4 regions of the Xenorhabdus doucetiae genome follow, and region 3 is predicted to be linked to each of the others. Evidence: predicted binding sites of a transcription regulator. Region 3 holds the regulator's gene; each other region holds the start of a gene.
What was found. Region 3 encodes PurR, which represses purine synthesis genes. Its sites were predicted from a motif close to CANGCAAACGTTTGCNTG; they were not measured.
Positions count from the first base shown of each region.

Region 1: the regulator PurR is predicted to act here: its motif matches at 3,798-3,815, upstream of XDD1_RS14850 (NCS2 family permease).
Region 2: the regulator PurR is predicted to act here: its motif matches at 1,686-1,703, upstream of purM (phosphoribosylformylglycinamidine cyclo-ligase).
Region 4: the regulator PurR is predicted to act here: its motif matches at 1,430-1,447, upstream of cvpA (colicin V production protein).

Region 1 covers NZ_FO704550.1:3,413,192-3,418,459, reverse strand. Annotated here, with positions in the region: gene glk (glucokinase) at 1-24, opposite strand, end outside; gene XDD1_RS14870 (DUF1479 domain-containing protein) at 133-1,407, opposite strand; gene XDD1_RS14865 (RES family NAD+ phosphorylase) at 1,460-2,098, opposite strand; gene XDD1_RS14860 (hypothetical protein) at 2,091-2,831, opposite strand; gene XDD1_RS14855 (hypothetical protein) at 2,937-3,539, opposite strand; gene XDD1_RS14850 (NCS2 family permease) at 3,894-5,240, shown strand.
Region 2 covers NZ_FO704550.1:2,562,777-2,568,044, reverse strand. Annotated here, with positions in the region: gene purN (phosphoribosylglycinamide formyltransferase) at 1-460, opposite strand, end outside; gene purM (phosphoribosylformylglycinamidine cyclo-ligase) at 579-1,622, opposite strand; gene upp (uracil phosphoribosyltransferase) at 1,849-2,475, shown strand; gene uraA (uracil permease) at 2,544-3,848, shown strand; gene XDD1_RS11185 (hypothetical protein) at 3,915-4,901, opposite strand.
Region 3 covers NZ_FO704550.1:1,874,133-1,879,400, forward strand. Annotated here, with positions in the region: gene punC (purine nucleoside transporter PunC) at 157-1,308, opposite strand; gene punR (DNA-binding transcriptional activator PunR) at 1,462-2,370, shown strand; gene purR (HTH-type transcriptional repressor PurR) at 2,374-3,399, opposite strand; gene sodB (superoxide dismutase [Fe]) at 3,926-4,504, opposite strand; gene XDD1_RS08600 (Grx4 family monothiol glutaredoxin) at 4,816-5,196, shown strand.
Region 4 covers NZ_FO704550.1:2,821,056-2,826,323, reverse strand. Annotated here, with positions in the region: gene purF (amidophosphoribosyltransferase) at 1-854, opposite strand, end outside; gene cvpA (colicin V production protein) at 887-1,375, opposite strand; gene dedD (cell division protein DedD) at 1,491-2,177, opposite strand; gene folC (bifunctional tetrahydrofolate synthase/dihydrofolate synthase) at 2,167-3,480, opposite strand; gene accD (acetyl-CoA carboxylase, carboxyltransferase subunit beta) at 3,473-4,420, opposite strand; gene XDD1_RS12245 (DedA family protein) at 4,538-5,236, opposite strand.

The DNA of each region.
Region 1 (5,268 bases), 1.5 Mb from region 3:
GCCTACCAGGGCATACGTTGTCATGGTTTATCTCCTTTAAGTCTTAGAAATCTATCCTAATGAACCAGTCAAAAGTCGAATTGAGGAGATTCTACACAAGGTCAGGGCGAAAGGCCGCATAAAAATGTCACGCTAACGGCCCGTTTCGGTGAGACCAAGGCCACGCCGGCCAATGGCGGTTAAGCTGATGGCAGTAAAACGATCTTTCCAGTGCTTTTCATAGTCTTCACGGGAAAAATCAGCCGGAGAGGTGCCGTTCTCAAGCGATTTTGCCGCTTTATGTGCATAAGCCAGATTTCTGTCGCACAGAGGAGCCGCGGGAATATACATCACATTTCCCCAGCCTTGCTGATTTTCCACAGACGCGACGGAGTGGATAAGATCGCAGTGCCACCAGACAGAATCCCCCGCCTGTAAAGCGGGAATGCTGCATAGCCCGTTAATGAGGTGAGGATGCCATTTCGCCACAGTCGGCAGCGCCTTACCGGGCGCAACCCCGCAGAGTTCATCTTCAGGCACATCCTTTAGCAAAGGACGTATTAGCAGATAGGCCATCGCTTCCGGCACGGGAACAACATGCAATAACCCTTGATTGAGCGCCATATCCGACAGTGCCGTCCAACCCTGAAAGGTGCGAAAAATTGAGCATCGGGTAACGTTGTCCAGTTCATATTCGTTTATCTCTGGACGATGTGCGGCATCCCAAGGATCGTATTGGGCAAATTGGTGATTGAAAATATGCCGGAATACTTGTTGATAAGCCGGGTGCAGCCAACGTTCCAGGGCACCAGAGTCGGTATGGGCACCAAGTCCTTTGGAGATCGTGCCCGGCGGCCGGCGGCGAATGCGGTCGGGGTAAATGATGTTGACATCAGGATCAAACCAACGCACGCCATCAGATTCAAATTTCCACAGGCGATTGAGAAAAGATTGCACCTGCGCAATTTCTTCGCTCTGCCGGGCCTGCATCTGGGCCTGAGACCAGTAAATAGGGTAAATTTCCGGGCGGGAGGCTTCAAGGCTGCCGAAATAGTTATCACCCGTACCTTGATAAATGCCATCAAACTTATTGAGTTCAAGGTAATCGAGCAGGGATTTATCCCATGCCAGTGCCGTATCACGGGGGAAATTCTGCCTGACGATGACACATCCCCGTCGTTTAATTTTCTGGCGAAGTTCGGCGGAGATGCGGTTTTCAGCCACATCACGCCAGTGGATTTCAGGCCAGGCGCTGCCTGTCTCCTGTTCATCTTCTCTGGCGGCCGCGAGTTCTTGTTCTATTTTGTGACAAACCTGTGCGAACAAACCTTCAACATCCCCAATTTGCTTGCGCATCGCGTGTTTCATTTGACGGATGTTGTGGCGGTAATCATTTGGAAAGATGGCAGAAGTAAAAGAGGTATTCATAGCAGATCCTATTTGTTCACCATGACTTACGCATTATGTTCTGGCGGAGGAATTAGATCATATCTTGAGTGTTATAGGTGATGAGGCCCATTTCATCTGCCAGCAAATCCACGATTTTGATAACCGGGTTAGATGACCAGAGCGATTGTGATTCAATCGAGACGGTCAGTTCGTTTTTTTTCAGCCGATCACCGAATAGCATTATCGCTTTATCACCATGTTGTTTTGAGGCCCACGTAATCGCTTGGGCAGAGGGGTTATCCTGATAGATCTGGCTCGCCAGTGCTTGTGTGCCGGGATAGCTTTTGGCATCGGAAAGCAGGACATCTTTTGGATCGTAACCCCATTTGCGTAATATTCGCACATTGATATCCACCGTAATGAGATCAATGTTAGGGATCAGTTGGCTATAGACCAGCCTGTCCAATTTACTCAGATCGAAAGGCAGGTGATTACTGCCTGTCGGCACGTCGTGATAAATGGTTTCCATCACGGCCACGGAAATGCTCTCACCCCCATAGATAGTGGGAATGGGGTAACCTTGCGCATTTTTGCAGGGGCTGAATCTGGCGTTGCCTTTTCCCGGATTAAACTCGGTGCTTTTATATGCCTGATGATGAATGCGTTCGATCGTATTTTGGGCTTGCCAGATCCCCGTTTTAACCGATTTTCCATTGGGTGAATTAACCATGCAATGGTCCTTCTGCTTCTTGCCGCGCCGCATTTAATACCTCATCTGGGCGGCTCAGCAAAACGTCTTTCGGTTTTTCTTTGCCTAACCATGAGTTAGGGGTATTAAACCAAATCGCCATGCCCCAGGATGTTTTTTTTCCCTCAAAAATTTCAATAATCTCTTTGAGGATAGGGAGCGGCAGCCCGCCTTCATCCAGCGCATATTGCGGGTATAAATCCTTTCCTTTGACGGAAACTGCGAAGATTTTTTTCGCTTGTTTCCAGCGATTGGGCGTCGCACTGGGATTGAGCAACGAAAAACCCGCACCTTGGCTGAGTTCATACGCCGGAAGCCAGTTTGATTCCGCGAGGATTGAATTTTTCAGTGCTTCAATCCGATCTTTTTGCTTGGATGTTCTCCAGGAGTCTTTTGGCGTTTCTTCACGCAAGTTATCTGAATGCACATAACATTCTGGATTGATTATCTTGGGCGAAGCGTTGCGTTTTATGGAGGTCGCTGCATTGAGAGCACTTAGCAGGGCAATGCGCAGATCCCTGACATTAAGCTCTCCGGCTATCTCTTCCGGTAATTCAACCAGCAAGAAACGATCGGCTTCATGAGGTGGAATTTCTGTGACGTGAATATGCTCAATATGCTCTTGTTGATGCGAAAGAACATCAAGAAGGGAAATGTAACCTAAGCTGAGTGTTTTTTCTTTTGCCCTGCTTTTTCTTGCTACTTTGCTATTCACTTTTGCGCCCCTTATCCGTATTTGCCTGGGTAATGGATATCGTTGATATGGGTTATATCAACAATATCGCAAGGTCGCACAAAATATAGACAATTGCAATGCTTTCTACAACAGAACATGCTTGCTGATAACGATCAGGCGGTGGCGGTGAACTTCGGGATCATATCCCCAGCAGAATGTTTCCCATTTTTCAATGAGTTCATCCATTGATGAGACTTGGGTTAACGGACGATTCATTTCTGTTCCATCAGAGACATAGACGTGATATCCCGTTGCGATAGACCATGCAATCATGACCTGCCAAAAACGTTTACCATCGCCTGTTTGTTCTTCATCAGTGACAATAATGTTGTAGTTTTCTAATAGGTATTTGAAAAATTGCCGTGGAAAACCGCTTATCGCGTCTTGGTGTTCCGCAGAAAAAGTACGCCATACCATGATTTGGGTGCAGGTTTCTTTATCAATGATAATGTCTTTACGGAACGTAATCATCACGGCATAAACCGTTTCCGGATTATCACCGGTTGTTATCATACGAAATTGATTTTGCTTGAGTGATTTCACAAAACGGTATCCATAAGGGGCGATGAATCCCGAAAAAGTGAAATCTTGCACGCCATTTTCCAGAAAAGTTTTCGTATGTTCTCGGTTTTTCTCTGAAATACGTAATTTGCGATTGAATTCCGCATCTTGAATCAAATAAGGCATTGTTTGATCCCCGGTATTGCTATAACTCGACATGCTTTGCCCCCAATCACTGAAATTACCAGAAAGTTGTGCCAAAACGGTTTAAGACTCATTATACCTATCCTCGTAATTATTGAGCAAATATTCATCAATGTTAACAAATTGCCCGGTAAACATACAGGTGAAATGTGATTATCGCTTGATTCTTATCCCTGATTCACCGGATAATCATCCGCTTTACATTTTCTCGCACTTTCTTTATCTGAAAAGCCAAACGATTGCGCAAACGTGTGGCTGAGCCAATGGGTACAGAGGCAAAGAAATAGGGCGAGAGATTTTCAATGCGAAATATTCAACTACAAGCAGGGGAAAAACATGTCTGGCAGGCAGGCACCAACGCAATGCAAACTCGATAAGTATTTTAAGATTACTGAACGCGGATCGACGGTACGTCAGGAAATACTCGCAGGATTAACGACATTTTTGGCGATGGTCTATTCCGTAATTGTGGTGCCGGGGATGCTTGGGCAGGCGGGATTTCCTCATACCGCCGTGTTTATTTCTGTTTGTCTGGTGACTGGTATCGGTTCGTTATTGATGGGATTGTGGGTGAATTTGCCAATGGCGATTGGCTGTGCGATCTCGTTGACGGCATTTACTGCGTTCAGTCTGGTGCTGGGGCAGCAGATCAGCGTGCCGGTGGCACTGGGGGCGGTTTTCCTGATGGGCTGCTTGTTTACGGTCATTTCCGTGACGGGCATACGGGCATGGATCTTGCGTAATATGCCAATGGGCATTGCCCATGGCACGGGGATTGGCATTGGCTTGTTTTTATTGCTGATTGCCGCCAATGGCGTTGGTCTGGTGGTTAAAAATCCACATGCCGGCTTGCCTGTGTCCTTTGGCTCGTTGACTTCATTTCCCGTGGCGATGACGCTATTGGGGCTGGCAGGGATTATCGGTCTGGAACGCAAAAAGGTGCCAGGCGGTATTTTGCTGATGATTATCGCGATTTCTATTATCGGCTTGATTTTTGATCCGGCCGTTAAATATCAAGGCTTGTTTAAATTTCCCACATTGGGGGAAGATGGCCTGTCCCTGATGTTCAGTATGGATATTATGGGTGCTTTGCAGCCGATTGTCTTACCCAGTGTTCTGGCGCTGGTCATGACCGCCGTATTTGATGCGACGGGAACCATTCGGGCCGTCGCGGGGCAGGCGAATTTATTGGATCAGCGAGGCCAGATTATCAATGGTGGCAAGGCACTGACAGCCGATTCTATCAGCAGTATTTTTGCCGGTGCCATCGGCTCTTCCCCCGCTGCGGTTTATATTGAATCCGCCGCCGGCACTGCGGCGGGTGGTAAAACGGGTTTAACCGCTGCCGTTGTCGGTATCTTGTTCCTGCTGATTTTATTCTTGTCTCCGCTGTCGTATTTGGTGCCGGCCTATGCAACGGCCCCAGCTTTGATGTACGTCGGGTTACTGATGCTGAGTAATGTGCGAAAGCTGAATTTTGATGATTTTGTGGATGCGATGTCTGGCTTACTGTGTGCGGTATTTATTGTGCTGACGTGTAACATCGTGACAGGCATTATGCTGGGTTTCAGTACGCTGGTTGCCGGGCGACTTTTTTCCGGTGAATGGCGTAAACTCAATATTGGTACAGTTATTCTTACCATTGTATTGGTTGTATTTTATGCCGGGAATTGGGCTATCTAATTAAAAGCGTATGCGCAAACCCTAATCG
Region 2 (5,268 bases), 690 kb from region 3:
TAGCTTGTAAAATAACCGGGCCACCGTCTAATTCTTCCGTCACGAAATGGACAGAGGTGCCATGTTCTTGATCACCGTTTTCAATCGCTTTTCGATGGGTATGCAGGCCGGGATATTTAGGCAACAGAGAAGGGTGAATATTGAGCAGACGCCCATGATAGTGTTGGACAAATCCGGGCGATAAAATTCGCATATAACCCGCTAAAACCACTAAATCGGGAGCATATTGATCAATGGCTTGGCGTAGGGCGATATCATAGCTTGCACGATCTGCATAGGCTTGCGGGTTGATAAAGTGGGCAGGGATATCGGCCCGTTCAGCACGTTGCAGGCCATAGGCATCGGCTTTATTACTAAAGACGGCGGCAATATGCCCATTAATTCGGTTTTGTTGGCAGGCGTCGATGATGGATTGCAGATTGCTGCCATTGCCGGAGACTAAAACGACAATTTTTTTCATAACTTGTCTTCACTGAAGAAATTCATTGACTAATATGCTCTGCATTTTTCAAGTTGCAGCTTTGTCGGTCACGCTGCAACTTGACATCAGTGGGGTAAAAAGCAATCGGGTAAAATAGTTACTTGATAATAACAACCGGTTGCTCATCAGCATTGAGTTCGGTAATGATACCGATTTGCCACGCATTTTCGCCTGAGGCTTGCAGATATGAAATCGCCTGTGCTGCCTGAGATTGGGGCAGGGCGATGATCATACCCACACCACAGTTAAATGTGCGGTACATTTCGTGCTCGCTGACATGACCGGCTTGCTGTAACCAGGTAAAAATGGCCGGCCATTGCCAACTGCCGGCATCAATTCTGGCCTGCCTGTTTTCTGGCAGTACACGCGGAATATTTTCCCAGAAGCCACCGCCGGTCAGGTGTGCAATCGCATGAACGTCAACTTTTTCAATCAGTTCAAGGATGGATTTGACGTAAATTTGCGTGGGGGCAAGCAGATGATCTGCGAGAGGTTTTCCTTCAAGCTCGGTCGTTTCTGGATTTGCCTGACTGACCTCAAGGATTTTACGGATCAGAGAATAGCCATTAGAGTGTGGCCCGCTGGAGGCAAGTGCAATCAGGGCATCCCCGGCCTGAACCTGACTGCCGTCAATAATGGCTGATTTTTCAACGACACCAACGCAAAAACCGGCGACATCATAATCTTCACCGTGATACATGCCGGGCATTTCTGCGGTTTCACCCCCGACCAATGCACAACCGGCTTGTTTGCAGCCTTCTGCTATGCCCGTGATAACACTGGCGGCGGTATCGACATCCAGTTTGCCGGTAGCGTAGTAATCAAGGAAGAAAAGCGGCTCGGCGCCCTGAACAACCAGATCATTGACACACATGGCAACCAAATCAATGCCGATCGTGTCATGGCGTTTCAAGTCCATGGCCAGACGCAGTTTAGTCCCAACGCCATCGGTACCGGAAACCAACACGGGTTCACGATATTTTTGTGGCAGGGCACATAATGCACCGAAACCACCTAATCCTCCCATCACTTCGGGGCGACGGGTCTGTTTTACGACACCTTTAATACGATTGACTAAGGCATTACCAGCATCAATATCGACACCGGCATCTTTATAGCTAAGAGAGGTTTTGTTGGTCACTGCGTAGCTCCCAGGCGGTTGCATTTTTATAAATAAAACAGAACGGCGACAATTCTAACAGTCTAAGCAAACGTTTGCGATAGCTTTATATCAGTTTCCTGTTAGATCAGAATCAAAGAAAACGATGTTTGATTGATAAAAATGAATAGATGAGTAGTGGCTTGATGTTGAAAAGGCGTTATAATCCCGCGATTTTTTTATCTGCCGGCGATATTAGGAGAAACCCATGAAGATCGTTGAGGTTAATCACCCGCTAGTTAAACATAAACTTGGTCTGATGCGAGATCATGATATAAGCACCAAACGCTTTCGTGAACTGGCCTCAGAGGTGGGTAGTCTTCTGACCTATGAAGCAACTGCTGATTTAGACGTTGAAAAAGTGACCATTGAGGGATGGTGTGGTCCGGTAGAGATAGAGCAGATTAAAGGGAAAAAAATTACGGTCGTTCCTATCCTGCGTGCGGGTTTGGGCATGATGGATGGCGTACTGGAAAATATCCCCAGTGCGCGAATCAGCGTGGTTGGTGTGTATCGTGATGAAGAGACCCTTGAGCCTGTGCCTTATTTCCAGAAATTAGTTTCTGATATCAATGAGCGCATGGCATTGGTTGTCGATCCGATGCTGGCAACCGGTGGCTCCATGATTGCGACCATTGATTTGCTGAAAAAAGCGGGATGTCCTGTTATTAAGGTATTGGTGTTGGTGGCTGCGCCGGAAGGGATCGCGGCACTGGAGAAAGCTCACCCTGATGTTGAACTGTATACCGCTTCAATTGATCAATATCTCAATGAGCATGGATATATCGTCCCAGGTTTAGGGGATGCAGGTGATAAAATATTTGGTACTAAATAATATTGACAGCCGACTGAAAAGTCGGTTTTTTTTGGTTTCTAGCAAGGTGATATAAGAGGATATCAATCATGACCCGTCGGACTATTGGGGTAGAAGAAAAACCGCCTTTGGCACAGACTATTCCTTTAAGTTTGCAACACCTATTTGCCATGTTTGGAGCAACCGTTTTGGTTCCCATTCTGTTTAAAGTTAATCCCGCGACAATTTTGTTGTTTAATGGCATTGGAACATTGCTGTATTTGGTTATTTGTAAAGGAAAAATCCCGGCTTATTTAGGCTCCAGCTTTGCTTTTATTTCACCGGTCTTGTTGTTACTGCCTTTGGGATATGAATTGGCATTGGGTGGATTTATTGTCTGCGGTTTGTTGTTTTGCCTGGTTGCCCTGATTGTCAAAGTCGCGGGAAGGGGGTGGATCAATGTGCTATTTCCACCGGCAGCGATGGGCGCCATTGTTGCGGTGATCGGGCTGGAATTGGCCGGTGTTGCTGCGGATATGGCGGGGTTGCGCCCGGCGGCGGGGACTGAGGTTAATATGACCAACCTGACCATCTCTATGGTAACACTGGGTGTGACGATCTTGGGTTCGGTCATGTTCCGGGGTTTTATGGCGATTATTCCGATTCTGATTGGTGTTTTGGCCGGTTATGCGGTGTCATTCTTTATGGGGATTGTTGATTTAACGCCAGTCCGTGAAGCGCCGTGGTTTGCACTGCCGACGTTCTATACTCCGCGTTTTGAATGGTTTGCCATTATGACGATTTTACCTGCGGCGCTGGTGGTCATTGCGGAACATGTTGGGCACTTGGTGGTCACTGCAAATATTGTGCAGAAAGATTTGCTGAAAAATCCGGGTCTGCATCGCTCAATGTTTGCCAACGGTTTTTCAACGATAATTTCGGGCTTTTTTGGTTCAACACCTAACACGACATATGGCGAAAATATTGGTGTGATGGCGCTGACCCGTGTTTATAGTACGTGGGTGATTGGCGGCGCTGCGGTGCTGGCAATCTTGCTTTCCTGCGTCGGTAAACTGGCAGCGGCGATCCAAATGATCCCGGTTCCCGTTATGGGCGGTGTTTCCCTGTTGTTATATGGCGTGATTGGTGCATCCGGTATCCGGGTTTTGATTGATTCGAAAGTGGATTACAGCAAGGCACAAAATCTGATCCTGACGGCTGTGATTTTGATTATTGGTGTCAGCGGGGCGAAAATTCAGCTTGGTGCGGCTGAATTAAAGGGAATGGCGCTGGCAACGATGGTGGGGATTGGTTTGAGTCTGTTTTTCAAACTGATAAGCATTATCCGCCCAGAAGAGCCGTATATTCATTCCTCTGTCGAGCCAATAAGAAATGATAATAAGAGTGTAGAATAAAATACGTTCATTAAACTGATTAGATTAGAAAGGGCTTTTACAAGGCCCTTTCTGCTTTTAAGTTATTTAACATCTTTTGTTCAAGGCCATATGAATTAATCCACGATATATACGTGCTTTTTCCCTTAATTTCTCGGCGGTTATATCAGATAAGTTATTGGAATGAAATGGATTGTATACACTGTTACGAGGAGAAAGATTGCTATTTATATTGCGTAAACCCAGAGAGGTAAGTGCTGATTTATCTATCTCACTAATATCATAAGGAATTATATTATCAGTTCCATCTTTTGCTAATGTGGCAATATTCCCATCTTGATCAATGAAAACTAATTCTGATACGTGAAATATTGAATTTTGTTGGACTATATTGAATATATTTGGTCTTAAAGGGGAAAATAATGTCTTGTATCGGTCTGTGTCAGGTATTGTTCCGGCAATATCTTGGGTAACTACAAATTTTTTTTTATCATACCACTCTTCCATTTTATTTTTCCATTGAGAGAAATATTTTTCTCCTTCACAAACAATCTCTGCCCACGGATCACATATCCATGATCCTGCTTGAATATGTGAGAGTACAGCTTTCATCTCTGCTGAATCAATTTTATCTTCCATATAATGGATGCTTATAAAAACATGGTCATAAGGCTGCGGAGCACTGTACATGATGATGTATATTATTTTTTTGCGATCGGGATCTTTCTGCCTGTAGTAATTGAAAATTTGGAAAGAATGCTTTTTGATCAAATAATGAAAGGCATAATTAGCAAGTTCACCACAATTTCCGACAAGTCTAGCCCTGAATTTGTTCTCAGTAAAATACTTATAATGATAAGGGATTTTTGTTGTTATATCTGTATTTGCGCGTAGCTTATTAAGCTGTTTATCTTTTTCTAACATGATATTTATTAATTCTTGTACTGCGGGAGGTTCATTTCCATTTATTTTATCAATTGCTCTTGTGTGAAAATGAAATTTGTTGGAAGAATAACCCATAAAAGTATTTTGTGCTTTTCTCATCGCATCGTGTAATAAGTATTTTATTAACATATTAACCTCTATTGAAAATAATTTAAGATGGATAAGTTAAAACTTCTGGTAATGTATCGTATTTCTACTATTGGCAGTCTTGGCTATTGATAGTATGAGATTGTCAGATATAAGACCTTTTTCGCCAGAATAGGTTATCTCTGACTGGCGAAGAAAATAGGCCTCGTTTTGCCATGCGGCGTTGTATGGAAAGACTGCCCTGATATTAATCTGAAAGTTTACTGGAATACCAGTTAAAAAAATCAATTTGTGCTATCCGAGTGGTCGTAATTTATCCATTTTATGGAAGAGTGTACTTTGATAGTCACCTTCTACTTTAAACAAAGCATTCGTTTCATTTATAGGGACTTTTTGTGGTAGACTTAGC
Region 3 (5,268 bases):
AGACACCTCAAACCTCGCATTCTTAGAATAATGAATCTGTATGAGTATATGAGTGAAATGGTATTTAAACAATCATCTAAAGGTCACAGCATGATGCAACCTTTAGATAATAATGTTCTTAATTATTATTTTTTGGGGAAATTATTGAATTTATGTTTAGTGGCTTTTTTTAATCCCCTGTTTTTGCAGCCAATAACCAACAGCCATTGGAACAGTAGTAAGTACCATGACCGTGGTCGTCGATAAGAGAGGTGATTCCATAAATACGGAGACAATCATACTCGCGACAAAACAGAGACCCAGTTGCAGTGCATTTTGCAATGCAGCCGCTTTACCGCTGTCTTGAGGATAAACAGCCAGAGCATTGGCGACTGCAATTGGGTAGGATGCACCATTCATTGCTGCCATCACACAAAAAGGAATAAGAATGGCGATAAATGAAGGTTCACTCAATAGCGAAATCAAATAAATGGCGATCATGCTGACTGCATAACCCACCAACAGGAAGGGAAATACGGTTTCGCTTTTCACTTTTTCCAATAAGATACGGCAACCATATCCACCAATCATAAATGCCAGCGTTTGGGGAATATAACTTAAGCCAATATCAGTAGGATCATAACCCATATTTTTCAAAATCGTTGGTGAACCCGTTAGCCAGGCAAAAAAACCTGCACTGCAAGAGGCATAGATTAATACATTTCCGTTGAAAACAGGGGAAGTGAGTAGCGTAAAGAAAGAAACCGGCTTTTTATCGGCATTGGTTTCGGTATGAGTACGTGTGTTAGTTAGAAAAAATGTAGGTATTAACAGCAATATTGTCACGATCATGAGGACAAGGAAAATGATTCTCCAGCCACTATGTGTCAACAACCATGCCCCCAACAAAGGCGCAAGGGCAGGGGAAAGGGCAACCAAAGGCATGATCATGGCAAAAACACGTTTCGTGCGTTCTGCGTCATATCTATCAACGACTAAAGCCTGCCAGGTCACCGCAGCGGAACACACTCCCACTGCTTGCATAAACCTCAATACCAGTAACTGAACAGGATCAGTGATCCAGAGCATACCTAAACAGCTAATGGAAAACAGGGATAGTCCGATAATAAGAACAGGTTTTCTGCCTAAACGGTCAGACAATTGTCCCCATAAAAGTTGGGCAAAAGCAAACCCGGCAAGAAAAATGCTGAGGCTCGCACCGATGACATTTGTTGATGTCCCTAATTCTGCTTTCATTGCATCAAAAGCGGGCAGATACATGTCGATGGCCAAGTAGCCTAGCATGCTTAGGCCTGCGAGATAAAACATGAATGGAATGGCGTTTTTATTTGTTGTCATTGTGTTAATAACTTGGTGTGGTGGTTGATAAGGAAATATTGGGCTTATTTTATATAGCATGATTTTTACTTGTGAAACGGTAATATTTGCACCATGCTGTGAAAAAAATTGAAAGGAAGATATATGTGGTCTGAATACTCTCTGGAAGTCGTTGATGCCGTTGCCAGAACAGGAAGTTTCAGTGCGGCTGCATCAGAACTTCACCGTGTGCCTTCTGCTGTCAGCTATACGGTAAAACAGCTTGAAGAGTGGCTGGCAGTACCTTTATTTGAACGTCGTCACCGAGATGTCGATTTAACGGAAGCAGGGGCTATTTTTGTCAAGGAAGCGCGTTCTGTTATCAAAAAAATGAATCACACTCGGCACCAGTGTCAACAAGTTGCCAATGGCTGGCGTGGGCAATTCAGTATTGCGGTTGATCAGGTGGTAAAACCAGAGCGAACGCTTCGGTTAATTTTGGATTTTTATCGTCATTTCCCCGATATTGAATTATTTATCTATCCTGAAGTTTTCAATGGCGTATGGGATGCTTTGGTGGATGGACGGGTGGACGTTGCCATTGGTGCAACACGGGCTTCCCCCGTTGGTGAGCGATATAGTTTCAGGGATATGGGATTTATTCCGTGGTTATGTGTCGCCAGCCCTGAACATGAACTGGCAGTGATATCGGGGAAATTGAATGATGATCAGATGCGGCCTTATCCCAGTTTATGTCTCGAAGATACTTCACGCAGCTTGCCTAAGCGTGATACATGGGCTTTGGATAATCAACGAAGGTTGATTGTTCCTGATTGGAATGTTGGGTTAAGTTGCCTGATGGATGGATTATGTGTCGGCATGGTGCCCAAGCACCTTGCATTACCGCTGATCCGTAAAGGCAAGCTGATGGCACTCGAACTCGAGCAACCCTTGCCTGACAGCCCATGCTGCCTGACATGGTCGCAAAAGAGCCATTCACCCGCATTAAGTTGGTTACTTGATTATCTGGGAGATAGCGAAACACTTAATGCTGAATGGCTGCAAGAAAATTAACTGTCAGCGGCGATAATCGATAAAAGGTCCATCCGCAACCGAGCGCCGTTCGACAAGGCGTGGGTGGACTTCGATAGTTTGTACATCCTCACGTTTATTGATGATTCTGTCCAATAGCATTGCAAAAGCCATCTGCCCTAAACGTTCTTTGGGTTGGTGGATGGTTGTCAATGCTGGTGTGAAATAGCGGGCATTGCGAATATTGTCATAACCGATGATTGAAATGTCTTGTGGAACACGTAGTCCTAACTCATCGGCTGCACAGATTGCCCCCATTGCCATGACGTCCCCACCGCAAAAAACAGCGGTTGGGCGATGTTTCTGATTCAGGATCTTATACATGGCTTGATAACCGGACTCAGGTTCAAAATCACCTTGTACCATCCACTCATCCCGAATGGTGATGTTGGCTTCTTTCAGCGCCTTGAGAAAACCTTGATGGCGTCCTCCGCCGGTATTTCTTGCTAATGGCCCAGGAATAGATGCAATATCACGATGACCGCGCTCAATGAGATAACGACCCGCTAAGTAACCGCCATGAAAAGCATTATCAATAATTGCATCGGTAAAATCCCCTCTGGATTCTCCCCAATCCATGACCACCATAGGAATATTACGGTAGTCTTCCAGCATACCTAAAAGCTGTTCAGGGTATTCTGAACACATTACCAGCAAACCGTCTACACGTTTTTGCGCCAGCATCGCGAGGTACGCTTTCTGTTTATCAAGGTTATTATGGGAATTACATAAGATCAGTGTATAACCTTTGCTATAGCAGCTATTCTCAACCGATTCTATGATCTCAGCAAAATACGGTGCTTCACTTGAGGTTGCCAGTAATCCGATGGATTTGGTGTGGTTAACTTTCAAGCTGCGGGCAACGGCACTGGGAGAATAATTCAGTTCCTTAATCGCAGCCCAAACCGCAGCCTTTGTATCTTCGGCGACGAAACGGGTTTTATTGATAACATGCGATACGGTTGTGGTCGAAACACCAGCGCGTTTGGCCACATCTTTAATCGTTGCCATGATAAAAAGGACTCCTGACCTTTTGGTCTAATTGGTATACCTTTCATCTTTCAATTTTGAAATCTATCGGGTATAGCTATTTGTTAATCGTTTGCCAATATATTTATATAGAGTGATAGTTGGCAATAAGTCAGCGATAAACCTTGAATTTTGTCTGATCTAGCTCAAAAGTGAAAGTAATAATCGATGTTATAAAGAGTATGGACTAAATATTGGGTATGGTTTTTTAAATGATACGGTGAGTAACCGCTCAAAACTTGTACTTAAAAATTTATCGTGTTGAGGTCTCTTAATTTTCACATTGAGGATGTTCTATGGACACAGATCTGAAATTGGGATTATTGGCTGCCGGTAGTGCATTAATCATGATTGTTTTTCTGGCAAGTCTCTGCTTGATCTGATCAGGATAGAAAAGAAGAATTTGTAACATCACTTGCTTTAAGGGCGGGTTTTCCAACAATTGTGATGCCACGAATGAAGGAAAACCTGCCCTTGTTATTTTAACTTGGTAAGATAATTAACCTTATTAAGCCAAGTTTTCTTCAACAAATTTCCAGTTGACCAGCGCCCAGAAGTGCTCCAAATATTGAGGGCGTGCATTACGGTAATCGATGTAGTATGCGTGCTCCCAAACATCAACGGTCAGTACGGGTTTGTCTTCACCAGTCAATGGCGTTGCTGCATTGGATGTGTTAACGATAGCCAATGTGCCGTCAGTTTTCTTGACTAACCAAGTCCAACCAGAACCAAAGTTTTTCAGGGCTGCGTCAGTGAACTGCTGTTTGAACTCAGCAAAAGAACCGAAAGCATTGTTGATAGCGTCTGCGACTTTTCCGGTGGGTTCGCCACCCCCATTTGGTGACAGGCTATGCCAGTAGAACGTATGGTTCCAAATTTGTGCAGCGTTATTGAAGATTCCGCCTTCAGAGGTTTTGATGATCTCTTCCAACGATTTTCCGGCAAACTCAGTATCTTTAGTCAAATTATTCAGGTTTACGACGTAAGCGTTGTGATGTTTGCCGTGGTGATATTCTAGAGTTTCTGCAGAAATATGGGGTTCCAAGGCATCTTTGGCATAAGGTAATGCGGGTAATTCAAAAGACATTGCATGCTCCTTTTTAATATCGGGTTTTTTGGCTCTGCAAACCATGACTTAGGATTGCTTATCATGGGCAGGGCAAATTTAGTCTCATTATCGTATTAATTTTTTGCTAATTATCTTAACAACTTTTCTGCCAAATAACAGGGAAAAAGATGCTATCAGGCGGCGAACTGGCGCAGAACTGAACTGTAACATGGAGTAGATACACCCAGCATATAAAGTTCACGGTAGAAAAATGAGAGTAGAAAGTGGTATTCTGAATCAATCTTTATCTTATGCTGATAAATAGCGTTTGCAGTTTTGAGGAAGCAACAATGACGAATTTTAATACAAACACGAATACAGTGACAGATACAACAGTTGATGCGGTTATTGAAAAAATCGAACGTCAGCTCAGAGAAAATCCAATTCTGCTGTATATGAAAGGTTCACCGAAACTGCCAAGTTGTGGCTTCTCCGCACAGGCAGTTCAGGCTTTATCCGCTTGTGGTGAGCGTTTTGCTTATGTGGATATTCTGCAAAATCCAGATATCCGTGCTCAGTTGCCTAAGTATGCAAATTGGCCGACTTTTCCCCAGCTTTGGGTTGACGGTGAGTTAGTGGGAGGTTGTGACATCCTTGTTGAGATGTATCAGCGTGGTGAACTACAAACGCTGATCAAAGAGACTGCCGACAAGTATCGTGATCAGGAATAAGGTCAGTCATTCATCGAAATGATAGATGTTTTTTCATAACCCCATACTTTTATAGGTATGGGGTTACTATTT
Region 4 (5,268 bases), 950 kb from region 3:
TCCCCCAATTTTTTCCCCATCCGTAGCCGCGCGTTATATACCGATACCTTGTCAATAAAGGAATCCGGGCGGGCGAGATAAACAAATTCGAACAGACAAGGGGTCAATGACGGGGTTTCTGCACACTGGCGGGTAAATAATTGCCCGTTTTCAGTGATATAAATCGCTTCACCGGAAGCGACATCACGCAGGAATTCAAAACCTAAGGTATCCAGCGCCACACTTTCCGACGCCACCATATATTCATTGCGGCCATCTTCCCGCGTTTTCTTTCCCAACACCAGAGGACGGATACCGTGTGGATCACGAAAAGCCACTATCCCATGCCCAATAATCATGGCAACGCAGGCATACGCACCGCGAATTTTTTTGTGCATGTTTGCAACTGCCGAGAAGATATCATCAGGCTCTAAGGGGAAATGGGGAAATTGGGCTAATTCATTGGCGAAAATATTCAGTAGGATTTCAGAATCTGAGGTGGTATTGACATGGCGGCGGGCATTTTCAAACAGCATTTTTTTCAATTCATGTGCGTTTGTCAGATTGCCGTTATGTGCCAATGTGATACCGAAAGGAGAATTCACATAAAAAGGTTGTGCTTCAGAGGCACTGGAACTGCCCGCCGTAGGATAACGAACATGCCCAATCCCGATGGTTCCCTGTAAACGTAGCATGTGCCGTGTTTCAAACACATCCTTGACCAAACCATTAGCCTTACGTAAACGAAAACCATTGTTACCATCAATAGTTGCAATACCTGCTGCATCTTGTCCACGGTGCTGAAGCACCGTTAATGCATCATAAATCGACTGGTTAACCGGTGTAAAACCGACGATACCGACAATACCGCACATGTAGCCTTTCCTCATCAGCCAAGCGGAGAGCGTTATCTCTCCGGCAGGAAACTCGACGCACTTTGCAGGTAGTCAAAAAACCACCTGATGATTTGACTGAACTGTGGGATCAATTGTGATTGTTGCCAATCCTGACTTTTGGGGAGGGGCGTGAAAGAGTCTGCAACAAACAGGAGAGCAGACACAATCAGGACACCGCGCAAGGCCCCAAAACAGATCCCCAGAACCCGATCTGTACCTGACAGGCCTGTTCGCTGGACAAGTGAACCAATAACATAGTTTACTACCGCACCAACAATCAGTGTTGCAATAAATAAGATGGCAATCGCTATCCCATTCCGCACCAGTTCATCTTCAAGGCGAGTAAAATACGCCGCCAAATAAGTATAGAAGTGGCTGGCAACAAAGAAAGCACAGCCCCATGTTATCAGGGAGAGCGCTTCGCGAACAAAACCACGAATCAGGCTAACCAGTGCCGAGAAGCCAATAATGGCAATAATCGTATAATCAATCCAGACCATATCTTAATCCAAAAACAGGCCCCCGACATTCAGGTCGGGCGCATTCTAACAGAAAACGAAAACGTTTGCGTAGTGGATTCATCACTCTACCGAAAATAATTTAAAGACCCTCCGATTATGGCCTATAGTTTTTGATCTGCCCTTGTAATCCCGTAATTTCCCTCAATTCGGCCAAAATGGATTCCAGTGCCTGCCTTGACGCATTCGGCCCGACATAGATCCGGGTCAATTGCCCCTGTACCGGAGAAGCAGGCACAGTGTATACCTGATGCCCGGAAAGGCGCAGCTTCGCCACTATCTCGCCAACTTTATCCGCATTTTTTAATGCGCCAAGTTGCACCACATAGGCTGTTGCCTGAGGCGCTTGTTCTGCTGGCTTCGGTTTAGTCTCTGGCTGGCTTTCAATACGCGATTCCGGTTTCACCTGCGGTTTAGTTTCTAGTTTCGGCTGAGGCGGGGATTCAGGTTTCACCGTTGTTTTAGGATCTTGTGTACCAGTAACAGGGGGGGCTATTACTGGCTCTGAAGACGGTAACCTGGACAGTGTTTCTAAATCTGGCTCTTGCTCCTGTGATTGCATGGCTTGTACAGCCCCTTCAGGCGGTGTGGACGGCATGTTTTGTGCCAATGGCGGGATCGAGTCAATATCTTCTTCATCACCCGGTTTTGGCACCAAAGGAATCGCAGCAAATTGCTCTTCGTTATATTTCTTATCGCCATCAAAAATCATCGGCAACACAATCACGCCCAATGCGACAAGCACGAGGGTTCCAACCAAGCGATTTTGAAATTTACTGGCCACTTTCCTTGCCCTCCTCCGATTCCTCCACAACCAATGCCTCCATCACATGGGCAACCGTGTGGAAAGAACCACAGACCACAATGATATCCTGCACCGATGCGTCTTCCATTGCCTGCTGCCAGGCTGATTCGACTTGCGGGAAGGTTCTGGCGTGGGCCAGATGCCCAGACAATATTTCAGCTTCGGCTCCCCGCAGTTCATGCAGTGATGCGCAGTACCATTCATCAATTTGTTGGGAAAGACAGGCGAGCGTACCGGCAATGTCTTTGTCTGCCAACATGCCAACGACACCACGAATTTTACTGCCCGCTGAACGAGGCAGTTCGGCCAATTTTTGCACCAGATAACCCGCAGCATGTGGATTATGAGCCACATCCAAAATGACCAGCGGATGTTGCCTGATAATTTGGAAACGTCCCGGCAATTGGGCGTTTCTCAATCCCGTATGGATGGCCTGTTCATCAATGGCGCGGCTGACTTTATCATCCTGTTGCAATAAGCAGTGGATCACCCCCATCGCCGTCGCAGCATTTGCCAACGGCAGGTTGGGTAAAGGCAATGCATTGAATTGCTGATTACCACCTGACCAATTCCAGCGATTTTCATGTTGTGAGAAGTGCCAATCCACACCACGACGAAAGAGCTTCGCGCCCAATTCATCCGCAGTGTCAGCAATTGAATAAGGCATATCCGGTTCACCCACTACCGCAAAATGCCCGCGGCGGAAAATACCGGCTTTTTCACGGCCAATGTGTTCACGATCTGAACCTAACCAATCGGTATGATCCAGCGCGATGCTGGTGATAACGCCAATATCAGCATCAACGATATTGGTGGCATCCAAGCGGCCACCCAATCCCACTTCCAAAATCACGACATCAAGATCCGCTTCTTTGAAAAGCTGTAATGCGGCTAATGTCCCATATTCAAAATAGGTCAATGAGATATCGCCACGCTGGGCTTCAATCGCGGCAAATACACGGCAGAAATCCTGTTCCGTGGCTTCCTTGCCCTGAATACGTACCCGCTCGGTATAACGCACCAGGTGCGGGGAACTGTACACCCCCACTTTCAGCCCTGCGGCCAGGAAAATAGATTCAAGAGTATGGCAAGTTGTTCCCTTGCCATTGGTGCCTGACACCGTGATCACTTTAGGTGCTGGGTTCAATAGGTCTAATTGACGACCCAGTTTTCCGACACGCTCAAGCCCCATATCAATGGCTTTGGTATGCAGGTTTCCCAGATAGGAAAGCCACGTCATCAGTGGCGACGTGGCTTGAGGAATTTGCAAAATATCAGACATCTTCTTTATTAGGATTGATGTTTATATCAGCTTCAACATCAGCAGAGTCAACAACGACTGCTTCCACTGGCTCCGTTTTTGCGCCCGGCTGCGGTTGATGCGTCAACATGGCGAGCAGGCTGGCAACTTTATCGCGCATGTCTGGACGGCGCACGATCATGTCAATCGCCCCTTTCCCCAGCAGAAATTCACTGCGCTGGAAACCTTCCGGCAATTTTTCACGCACGGTCTGCTCAATGACTCGCGGGCCGGCAAAGCCGATCAATGCCTTCGGTTCCGCGATATTAATATCGCCCAGCATCCCCATACTTGCGGTCACCCCGCCCATCGTTGGGTTGGTCAAAACACAGATATAAGGCAAACCCCGATCTTGCATTTTTGCCAGCGCAGCACTGGTTTTGGCCATCTGCATCAGTGACATCAGGGATTCCTGCATACGTGCCCCACCACTGGAAGTAAAACAGACAAACGGGCAGTTATCTTCCAGAGCCTGTTCAACCGCACGGACAAAACGGGCACCCACCACTGACCCCATTGAGCCACCCATGAAATTGAATTCAAAGGAACCGGCCACCACGGGCATATCATGCAGCTTACCTTTCATGACGATCAGCGCATCTTTTTCTTGCGTCTGCTTCTGGGCGGCAGCCAAGCGATCTTTGTATTTTTTGATATCACGGAATTTCAGGATATCCTTAGGTTCCAGCTCACTGCCTAATTCCGTGCCAGTGCCTTCATCCAAGAATGAATCCAATCGTTGGCGGGCTGAAATACGCATGTGGTGGTCACATCTTGGACACACCTCAAGGTTACGCTCTAATTCAGCACGATAAAGTACTTGACTGCAACTGTCGCATTTTGTCCAAACTCCTTCAGGTATGTTTGCCTTACGAGTTTGCATTATTTTGCTTTTATTTAGAATCTTTTCAATCCAGCTCATTAATGAACCTTTCCGTCTGAATCTGGCTGATGCCAGCTTTTGTTTTACGTGCCATTAAACCACAATGCCATTACAGTGTGGATAAAAAACTGCTCAAACCTGTTTACGGTTATCGATTTATCTATCTACTGCACTGCTTGCTGCTTTTTTCGAGGCAGCGCGACGATGACGCCAAATTTCGATGATGCCCGGCAGAATAGAAATAAAAATAATCGCAACAATCAATAATTTCAGATTCTGCTGTATCACCGGCATATCACCAAATAAATAACCCGCATAGGTGAATAATAGCACCCAGATAAATGCACCGATGACGTTATAAGCCGCAAAATGGCGGTAAGACATTTTCCCCATTCCGGCAACGAACGGTGCAAACGTTCTAATAATTGGCACAAACCGAGCCAAAATGATGGCTTTTCCACCGTGTTTTTCATAAAACCCATGAGTCTTATCTAAATAACTCCGGCGGAAAATCTTTGAATTTGGATTGGTAAACAGTTTCTCACCAAAAATTCTACCAATGGTATAGTTTATCGCATCACCAATAATGGCGGCTGTAATCATCAAAGCTGCCATTATGTGGACATTAAGATCATTGGAATCAAGTGCAGAGAGTGCACCCGCCACGAAGAGCAAGGAGTCCCCCGGCAAAAATGGCGTCACCACCAAGCCTGTTTCACAAAATATAATCAGAAACAGAATGCCGTAAACCCAATCACCATAGTGAGCCACCAACTCCGCTAAATGCGCATCAATGTGTAAAATAAAATCGACAATAAATTTCGCAAAATCAACAAAATGAGTTAAAAACTCCATAATATTCCTCGTTACGACCCAACATCCCTGTC